2 regions of the Pyramidobacter sp. YE332 genome follow, and region 2 is predicted to be linked to the other one. Evidence: predicted binding sites of a transcription regulator. Region 2 holds the regulator's gene; the other holds the start of a gene.

Region 1 (4,421 bases), 1.1 Mb from region 2:
CATCAAAAAGGACGACCGTTCCGTTGAAGAACGGTATCAGGAACTGCTCAAAAAATACAATATTCAATAATGAAAAGTCCGAAGGCCGGCTTCGCACCATGCCTTCGGACTTTTTCAATCCACTGCGGTCATACGCGTTTTCGATAATAGAGAAATAATAGAGAAAGAAGAAGCCCGCAACGGCGGGCTTCTTCTTTCTCTCGATTTGGCTTTTAACAGCACAACACCGTCTAGTACATGCCGCCCATGCCGGGGCCCATGCCGCCGGCCGGATCGGCCTTCTTCTCCTCGGGCTTGTCAGCCACAAGGACTTCGGTGGTCAGGATCATCTTGGCAATGGAAGCGGCGTTCTCGAGAGCGCTGCGGGTCACCTTGACGGGATCGATGATGCCTGCTTTGATCAGGTCGACATACTCACCGTTGGAAGCGTCAAGGCCATGACCTTCCTCAAGGGAACGAACTTTCGCGACAACGACGTCACCCTGCAGGCCGGCGTTGGTCGCGATCAGATGCAGAGGCGAAGACAGCGAGTTGAGCACGATGTTGGCGCCCGTGCGCACGTCGCCCTTCAGTCCCTGCTTCTCGATCTCCTTCTCAAGATCCTCGACGCAGTTGACGAGAGCCACACCGCCGCCGGCCACGATGCCTTCCTCAACGGCCGCGCGGGTGGCGGAAAGCGCGTCGTCGATACGAAGCTTCAGTTCCTTCTGCTCGGTCTCGGTGGCGGAACCGACCTGAATGACGGCTACGCCGCCGACCAGCTTGGCAAGGCGCTCCTTGAGCTTTTCCTTGTCGTAGTCGGAAGTGGAGTTCTCGATCTCGGTGCGGATCTGAGCGGCGCGGTTACGGATGTCGTCCTTGTTGCCGCTGCCGTCGACGATGGTGGTGTCTTCTTTGGTGATGCGGATCTTCTTGGCGCGGCCAAGTTTGGACAGCTCGACGTTCTCGAGCTTTTCGCCGAGGTCGGAAGTGACCACCTCGCCGCCGGTGACCACAGCGATATCCTGCAGCATGGCCTTGCGTCTCTCGCCGAAGCCGGGGGCCTTGACGGCCACGGCGGTCATGGTGCCGCGCAGTTTGTTGACGACGAGGGTCGCCAGAGCTTCGCCTTCCACGTCCTCAGCGATGATCAGCAGAGGCTTGCCGGTCTGCAGAACTTTTTCGAGGATCGGCAGCAGATCTTTGACGTTGCTGATCTTACCGTCGTGGATAAGCACATAGGCGTCTTCGAGCGAAGCTTCCATGCGCTCGGGGTCGGTGACCATATAGGGGCTGATGTAACCCTTGTCGAACTGAAGTCCGTCGACGGTCTCCAGCGTCGTGCCGGTGGTCTGGCTGTCCTCGACGGTGATGACGCCGTCGCGGCCGACTTTCTCCATGGCTTCGGCGATGATGGCGCCGATGGCCTTGTCGTTGGCGGAGATCGAAGCGACCTGGGTGATGTCGTCCTTCCCGTTGACCTGGTGAGCCATCGCCTTCAGGTGCTCGGTCACAGCGTCCACGGCCACGGAAATGCCGTTGCGCAGGTAAATGCCGTTGGCGCCGGCAGCCACGTTCTTCATGCCCTCGCTGATCATCTCGCGGGCCAGCACGGTCGCGGTGGTCGTGCCGTCGCCGGCCACGTCGTTGGTCTTGGAAGCGACTTCCTTGAGAAGCTGAGCGCCCATGTTCTCGAAGGGATCTTCAAGCTCGATCTCCTTGGCGATGGTCACGCCGTCGTTGGTGATGGCGGGAGAACCGAATTTTTTGTCCAGCACGACGTTGCGGCCTTTGGGGCCGAGGGTCACGCCGACGGTATCGGCAACTTTGTTGATGCCGCGCTCGAGCGCACGACGGGATTCTTCGCCAAAAGCAAGAATTTTAGCCATTTATGAATTCCTCCTGAAAAAATAATGATGTCTGTCCAAAAAAACTAGTCGATCACCGCAAGAACGTCGCGCTCGCTGAAAATCACGAGCTTCTCGCCGTCAAGCTTGATCTCCGTGCCGGAATACTTGCTGAAAACGATATGGTCGCCGACTTTCACTTCAAGGGGAAGCTTCTGACCATTGTCGAGAATGCGCCCCGTTCCGACGGCGATGACTTCGCCTTCCTGAGGTTTTTCCTGCGCGGTGTCCGGCAGATAAAGACCGCTCTTGGTCTTTTCTTCTCCGCTGACGACTTTGACGACGATACGATCCGCAAGGGGTTTCAACTGCATTATTTATTCCTCCTATACTGAGTTCGACAAAAATCTCCGAAGTGATTTTTATTAGCACTTAATCACTTCGAGTGCTAACAATGGTTATGATACAATTTTGGCGGTCAAATTCAAGAGTGATCACAGAAAAATATTTTATCTTTTAGCGATTTTTCGCGATAAAATTTCGTTTATCAGCTGTTTCCTACCGTATGCTGTTCTTTCGCTTAATCATGTAAAAACAATCGCGACGCGGCCTTGTCCATAAAATAAAGAGAGCAACCACAGCGGATTGCTCTCTTAAAAATCATTGCTCCGTCGGGACGCGATCCCCGGACACGAAGCGCGAGAAATGCTCCCGACAATAACGATGGATCTCCCCCGCGGTCGCCAAGTTCAGCACTTCATCAGCACAGGCGCGCATTTCTTCGGTTTTCAACAGCGAAAGGATCCACTGGGTGCGCAGCATCTCGGAAGGGTTGACGCTGAAAGAACGCAGTCCCATGCCGAAAAGGATCGGACTCAGCAGGGGATCTCCCGCCATTTCTCCGCACAAACTGACGGGCTTGCCCGCCGTCGCGCCATTTTTGATGGTGGTCTGCACAAGGCGCAGGACCGAGGGCGAGAACGGCGAATAAAGATAAGACAACGCCGAGGCCAGGCGGTCGACGGCCATGGTGTATTGGATCAGGTCGTTGCTGCCGATGCTGAGAAAGTCGCATTCGCACGCGATCAGATCGGAAATGACGGCGGCCGAAGGCGTCTCCACCACGACGCCGACTTTAGTGCGAGGATTGAAGGCCGTCCCTTCCCGGCGAAGTTCCTCCTTGACGTCATCAATCACGGCTTTTGCCGAACGCACTTCGTCAATGGCCGAAATCAGCGGCAGCAGGATGGAAACGTCCCCGTAGGCGCTGGCGCGCAGAATGGCCTTGATCTGGCTGCGGAAGATGTCCACGCGCGACAACGAATAACGAATCGCCCGATGGCCGAGCGCCGGGTTCTTCTCTTCCGGCATGTTCAGATAGGAGGGGATCTTGTCGCCGCCGATGTCAAGCGTGCGGAAGACCACCGGACGGCCCTTCATGGCCAGCAGCGCTTTCTTGTACTCCCAGAACTGTTCCCCTTCCGCCGGCAGATGCGCGCGGGTCAGATAAATGTATTCCGTCCGATAAAGTCCGACGCCGTGCCCGTCAACTTCCACGATCGACTTGATATCCGCATCGGAAGCCGCGTTGCCGTAAACTTTCAACAGCACCCCGTCGGCGCTGCAAGCCGGCCGTCCCACAAAACTGCGCAACCGCTGCTGAAACAGACTCTCCCGTTCCTGTCGCGCGCGACATTCCCGGATCGTTTTCTCGTCCGGGTTGATAAAAACATCGCCATTATTGCCGTCGACAATGATAAAATCGCCGCGATATACGTCGTCGGCGACTCCGCTCAGCCCCACCACGGCAGGCTTGTGCTGATTGCGGGCCATGATGGTGGCATGAGAACCGATCGTTCCCTCTTCACAGATCAACCCGACAATATTATTCTTCTGGATCAGCGAGATCTCCGCTGTGCCCATGCTTTTGCAGACAAGGATCAGGCCTTCCCGCTCGTCCCTGAGCAGGTCACCGCCTTCGATATGCAGAAGCAGACGGCACACGCGCGCCGAAACGTCTTTGACGTCATCGGCCCGGGCCTTCAGGCAGTCGTTGTCCATATTCTCGAAGACCTGAGCGAACTTTTCCGCCACGGTCTTGACAGCCCATTCGGCGTTGACGTTCTGAGCGACGATCATGTCTCGAATCTCACCGAGAAATTCCGGATCTTCGAGCATCACGCCATGGACGCGGTACAAATCGGGGCCCGCTTCGTCTCCGTCAACAACGGCCGTCTTCTCGTCGCCATAAAGCCGTCGGATCTCTTCGCTGGCCGTCGCTACGGCCAGGTTCAGACGCTCCACTTCCCCTTCGGCGTCGTCGACATAGTCTTTTTCTATCTCGAGCTGTTCCTTCCAGTCGACGTAAACTTGCCCCATGACAATTCCCGGAGATACGCCCAGCCCCTTCACGCAATTTCCTCCCTCGCCCCTGTACAGAATTCTAAAGACAAGATATCACAGACAAACGCTCAGCTCAACGCTCGATTCCATCGCGGGCCATGACCCCGGCGTCGTAGTAGTGCTTGATCAGCTTCATTTCGGTCACGAGGTCGGCACGTTCAATGAGCCAACGAGGCGCATAACGCCCCGTCA
Region 2 (4,421 bases):
CGTCAGGTGCTTCAGCGCGCGCCATGGACGATCGTCTTTCCAAGCGCCGCCGCCGTGTTCTGCGTGCTCAGTCTGAATCTTTTGGGCGACGGGTTGCGTGATTATCTTGATCCGCTCACGGAAAGCCGAGTGAGGAAAAAATGACGGCGAAACGATGGAAGGCGCGCGAACCTTTTCTGCAGATTCGCGGCCTGAAAGTAAAATTTCCTGAACGGGGTCGCGAACTTGTCGCTGTGGACGGCGTGGATCTGTCCATCGCGCGCGGAGAGATCGCCGGCGTGGCGGGCGAATCGGGCTCGGGCAAGAGCGTGATGTCGCAGTCGATCCTGCGGCTGGGCGCTTACGACTCGACGCAAAGCTGCGAAGGGGAGATCCTTTTCGCGGGACAGGATCTTCTCAGGCTGCCGGAGGCTGAAATGCGTCGTCTGCGCGGCAGCCGCATTGCCGTGATCTTTCAGGATCCGATGACGTCGCTGAGTCCCGTACATACGGTGGCCCGTCAGATGACGGAGGTGCTGACGCTGCACCGGGACTGTTTGAAAATCGAGGCCCGCCGCCGCTGTGCCGAGCTTCTGGCGCGGACAGGCATCGCCGCGCCGGAGGCGTGCCTGCGCAAGTATCCTTTCGAACTTTCCGGCGGCATGCAGCAGCGCGTGATGATCGCCATGGCGCTGTGCTGCGAGCCCGAGCTGCTCATCGCCGACGAGCCGACGACGGCTCTTGACGCGACGGTGCAGCAGCAGATTCTCGAGCTTTTGGCAGGCCTGAACCGCGAGCTGGGCATGTCGGTGCTCTTTATTTCCCACAATCTGGGAGCGATCGCGCAGCTTTGTCACAGCGTGCACGTTATGTACCTCGGCCAGATTCTCGAAGAAGCTCCTGCCGCCGAGCTCTTTTCGCGCCCGCTCAATCCCTACACGCGCGGGCTTCTGCAGTGCGCGCCCCATCTTGACTCGCGGCGCGGCGGCCCCCTGCCGACGATTGCCGGCACCGTGCCTTCGCCGTATCGGACGCCGGCTGGCTGCCGTTTCTGCACGCGCTGTCCGGAGGCGGACGAGCGCTGCCGCAGCGCCGAACCGCCCATGGTCGAACCGGCGCCGGGGCACCGAGTGAAGTGCTGGAAGTACGCTGCCTCGGAAAGGAACTGCCTATGAACGCCGTCGTGCAGATCAGAAATCTGCGGAAGTCGTATCCGATTTACGGACTCTGGGGCAAATTCCTGCCGCCGCGCGGCTGGCAGAAAGCGCTGGCCGACGTCTCGCTCGATCTGGAGCGCAGCGAGACCTATGGCCTCGTGGGAGAGTCGGGCTGCGGCAAGAGCACGCTGGCGCGCTCGATTTTGGGATTGGTTAAACCCGACGGCGGCGAAGTCCTTTATAAGGGCAGGGATCTGACGCGGCTTTCCGACCGCCAGTTCCGAACGCTGCGGCGCGATCTGCAAATGGTTTTTCAAAACACGCTCTCGTCGCTGAATCCCCGCAAGCGCGTCGGCGAACTGCTCGAAGAGCCGCTGCTTGCGCAGCGTATGGGAAACCGGTCGCAGCGCTGCGAAAAGATTGTTGCGGCGATGCGGGGCGTCGGCCTTTCGGAGGAATATTACTTTCGTTGGCCGCACGAGCTTTCCGGCGGCCAGCTGCAACGGTTGGGCATCGCCCGCGCGCTGATCGTCGAACCTCGCGTTGTGGTGTGCGACGAACCCGTCTCGGCGTTGGACGTTTCCATTCAGGCGCAGGTGCTGAACACGCTGCTGGAACTTCAGCGGCGCATGAAGCTGACCATGCTGTTCATCTCGCACGACATCGGCGTAGTGCGCGTCATGTCTCACCGCATCGGCGTCATGTACGTGGGAACGCTGGTGGAGGAAGCGGCGACGGACGAACTCTTCGCCCGTCCTTTGCATCCCTACACACGCGCGCTTTTCGACTCGGTCCCCGATTACAAGGAAACGGGGCGTTCCCGGCCGGCGCTGCGCGGCGAGCCGCCGCTGCACGATGACGCGTTCCGCGGCTGCGTTTTTCACACGCGTTGTCCTCTGGCCCAAAAACGATGCTTTGCGGAAACGCCGCCGCTGCGCCGCCTCGAAAGCGGGCGGCGCGTCGCCTGCCATCTGGCGGAATGAGCCTCCGCGCCCACATAACGAAAAATCGCCGCCGCGCCGCAGAAGAATCCGCGCGAGGCGGGGCGAAAAGCTTGATGATTCCGGGATCATCAAGCTTTTTTCATGGAAAACATCACGCGCGGATCGCGTTCCATGGAAAGAACGTTCAGGGTATTTCGAGCCCTGCGACCGTGTGTGTTTTGATCATTTGTTTGAACAAATAAAAAATATGTCTGACCAGACTTGACATTAAATCTACTTCCTGCTATTCTCTCATGCGTAATAGATGCATTAGCACTCCTTTTAATTGAGTGCTAATAACATGGAAGGAGGTGCGAGGCCGTGCTTACAGAACGGCAGCTCGAGATAGTTTTCGCCGTGGTGTACGAGTACATCAAGACCGGCGAACCGGTGGGATCGCGCACGATTTCGCGCAAGTTCCTCAAGAGCCACAGCGCGGCGACGATCCGCAACGAAATGTCCGATCTCGAGGAGATGGGCTATTTCACTCAGCCCCACTCGTCGGCGGGACGCCTTCCCACTTCCATGGCCTACCGGGTCTACGTCAATTCGATCCTGCACCGGCCTTCGTCGCCCCCGCCGGAAATCAGCCGTTGGGTGCATCAGGTCGCGGATCAGCTGCAGAGTCTGGACGAGCGTCTGGCCGAAGCGGCCCGCTTTTTGGGACGCTTCACGCGCTGTTTCAGCGTCGCCGCCGTTTCCGCGCTCGAAGGGCTGAAGCTGCGCAAGGCCGATTTCATCCGGCTGGCGCCGGAGATCCTGCTGATCCTGCTGGTGGTGGAAAACGGCGCGGTGCATCACAGCCGCGTGCGCGTTTCCCCCGACGTGACGCAGGAGCAGCTGGAGCAGTTGGCCGCGGTGATCGATCACGCCGCGGGCGGAGTGCCGTGGAACAGCGCGCGCGGCGAGCTGCTCGAGTATCTTTCGAGGGCGATGGCCGAACGCTGGCAGGACGTCGAAGATATCTTTATCGCCATCGACGAGATGATGAGCGGCGACGGCCTGACCCTTTCCACCGGCGGCATGCGCGAAGTTTTCATCTCCGACGGCGGAGAGGCGTCCGACGAGCGGCGGGGCCGCATCCAGGCCATCTCTTCGCTGATGGACACGCGCGAGGATCTGGAAGACTTCATTTCCGATTACGCCGCTTCCGAGGGACTGAAAGTGACCATCGGCGACGAGAACGAGCGCCCCGCCATGCAGAACTGTTCGGTCATGATGTCCACCGCCACCGGCGGCGGGCGCAGGGCCGTAGTGGGGTTGGTGGGACCGCTGCGCATGAATTACGAGAACTCGATCGCGGTGCTGGAGGCCGTCCTGAACGGACTGAACCGTCCCGTGACCGAGAAGGAGGAGCCATGATATGGAAGACGATTTGAAAAAAACGACGGCGGAGAACCCCGCAGCGGAAGAGCGCCCCGAGAACCAGAGCGCGCCCGAGGCGGAAACGCCCGCGGACGAGACGCAGCGGAAAATCGACGAGCTGACGGCGCAGTATCAGCAGATGCGCGAACTCGCCGCCCGCGCGCAGGCCGACGGCATCAACTACCGCAACTGGGCCGAACGCGAGATGAAGCGGCTCAAGGCCTACGGCAGCGAGCGCGCCATTCTCGCCATGCTGCCCGTGTTCGACAACCTTGAACGCGCCCTCGATTCGGCCGAGGCCGATCCCGCCTCGATCAAGGAAGGCGTGCGCATGGTCCGGCAGCAGTTCGCCGACGCGCTCAAAGATCTTGGCGTGACGGAGCTGGATCCCGCGGGCAAACCGTTTTCCCCCGCGGAGCACGACGCCATGGGCATGGTCCCCGTAAGCGACAGATCTCAGGACGGGCTCGTCCACACGGTCGTGCGCAAGGGCTTTCAGATGGCCGAGAAGGTCATCCGTCCGGCGCTGGTCATGGTCGGCCGTTACGCCGAAAACGAGCCGGAAGGGAACGGGGAACCGCAGTAACAGGGGAATAAGCGGGAAAGGCCGCAGCGATATATAAAAACGGAACAAAATTTTTCATGAGGTGATTCATTATGAGCAAAGTCGTAGGTATCGATCTTGGCACCACCAACAGCTGCATCGCCGTGATGGAAGGCGAGAACGTCACGATCATCCCCAACAGCGAAGGCGCGCGCACCACGCCCTCCGTCGTGGCGTTCACCAAGGAAGGCGAGCGCCTCGTCGGGCAGCTTGCCAAACGTCAGGCGATCGTCAACGCCGACAACACCATCATGTCCATCAAGCGCCACATGGGCAGCGATTATACCGTCACCATCGAGGGCAAGAAGTACACGCCCCAGGAGATCAGCGCCA

The links. The regulator HrcA, encoded in region 2, represses chaperone genes, less so after heat shock. The targets are predictions, from matches to a motif close to TTAGCACTCNNTNNNANNGAGTGCTAA.
Region 1: a site for HrcA is predicted at 2,252-2,278, ahead of groES (co-chaperone GroES). Genes of this name have one in related genera too.

What each region holds. Positions count from the first base shown of each region.
Region 1 is NZ_CP133038.1:1,870,396-1,874,816, forward strand. Features, by position in the region: gene RAH42_RS08795 (PBP1A family penicillin-binding protein) at 1-158, shown strand, start outside; gene groL (chaperonin GroEL) at 231-1,868, opposite strand; gene groES (co-chaperone GroES) at 1,913-2,200, opposite strand; gene ptsP (phosphoenolpyruvate--protein phosphotransferase) at 2,487-4,238, opposite strand; gene RAH42_RS08815 (cob(I)yrinic acid a,c-diamide adenosyltransferase) at 4,303-4,421, opposite strand, start outside.
Region 2 is NZ_CP133038.1:749,828-754,248, forward strand. Features, by position in the region: gene RAH42_RS03495 (ABC transporter permease) at 1-144, shown strand, start outside; gene RAH42_RS03500 (ABC transporter ATP-binding protein) at 141-1,154, shown strand; gene RAH42_RS03505 (oligopeptide/dipeptide ABC transporter ATP-binding protein) at 1,151-2,119, shown strand; gene hrcA (heat-inducible transcriptional repressor HrcA) at 2,441-3,481, shown strand; gene RAH42_RS03515 (nucleotide exchange factor GrpE) at 3,483-4,070, shown strand; gene dnaK (molecular chaperone DnaK) at 4,142-4,421, shown strand, end outside.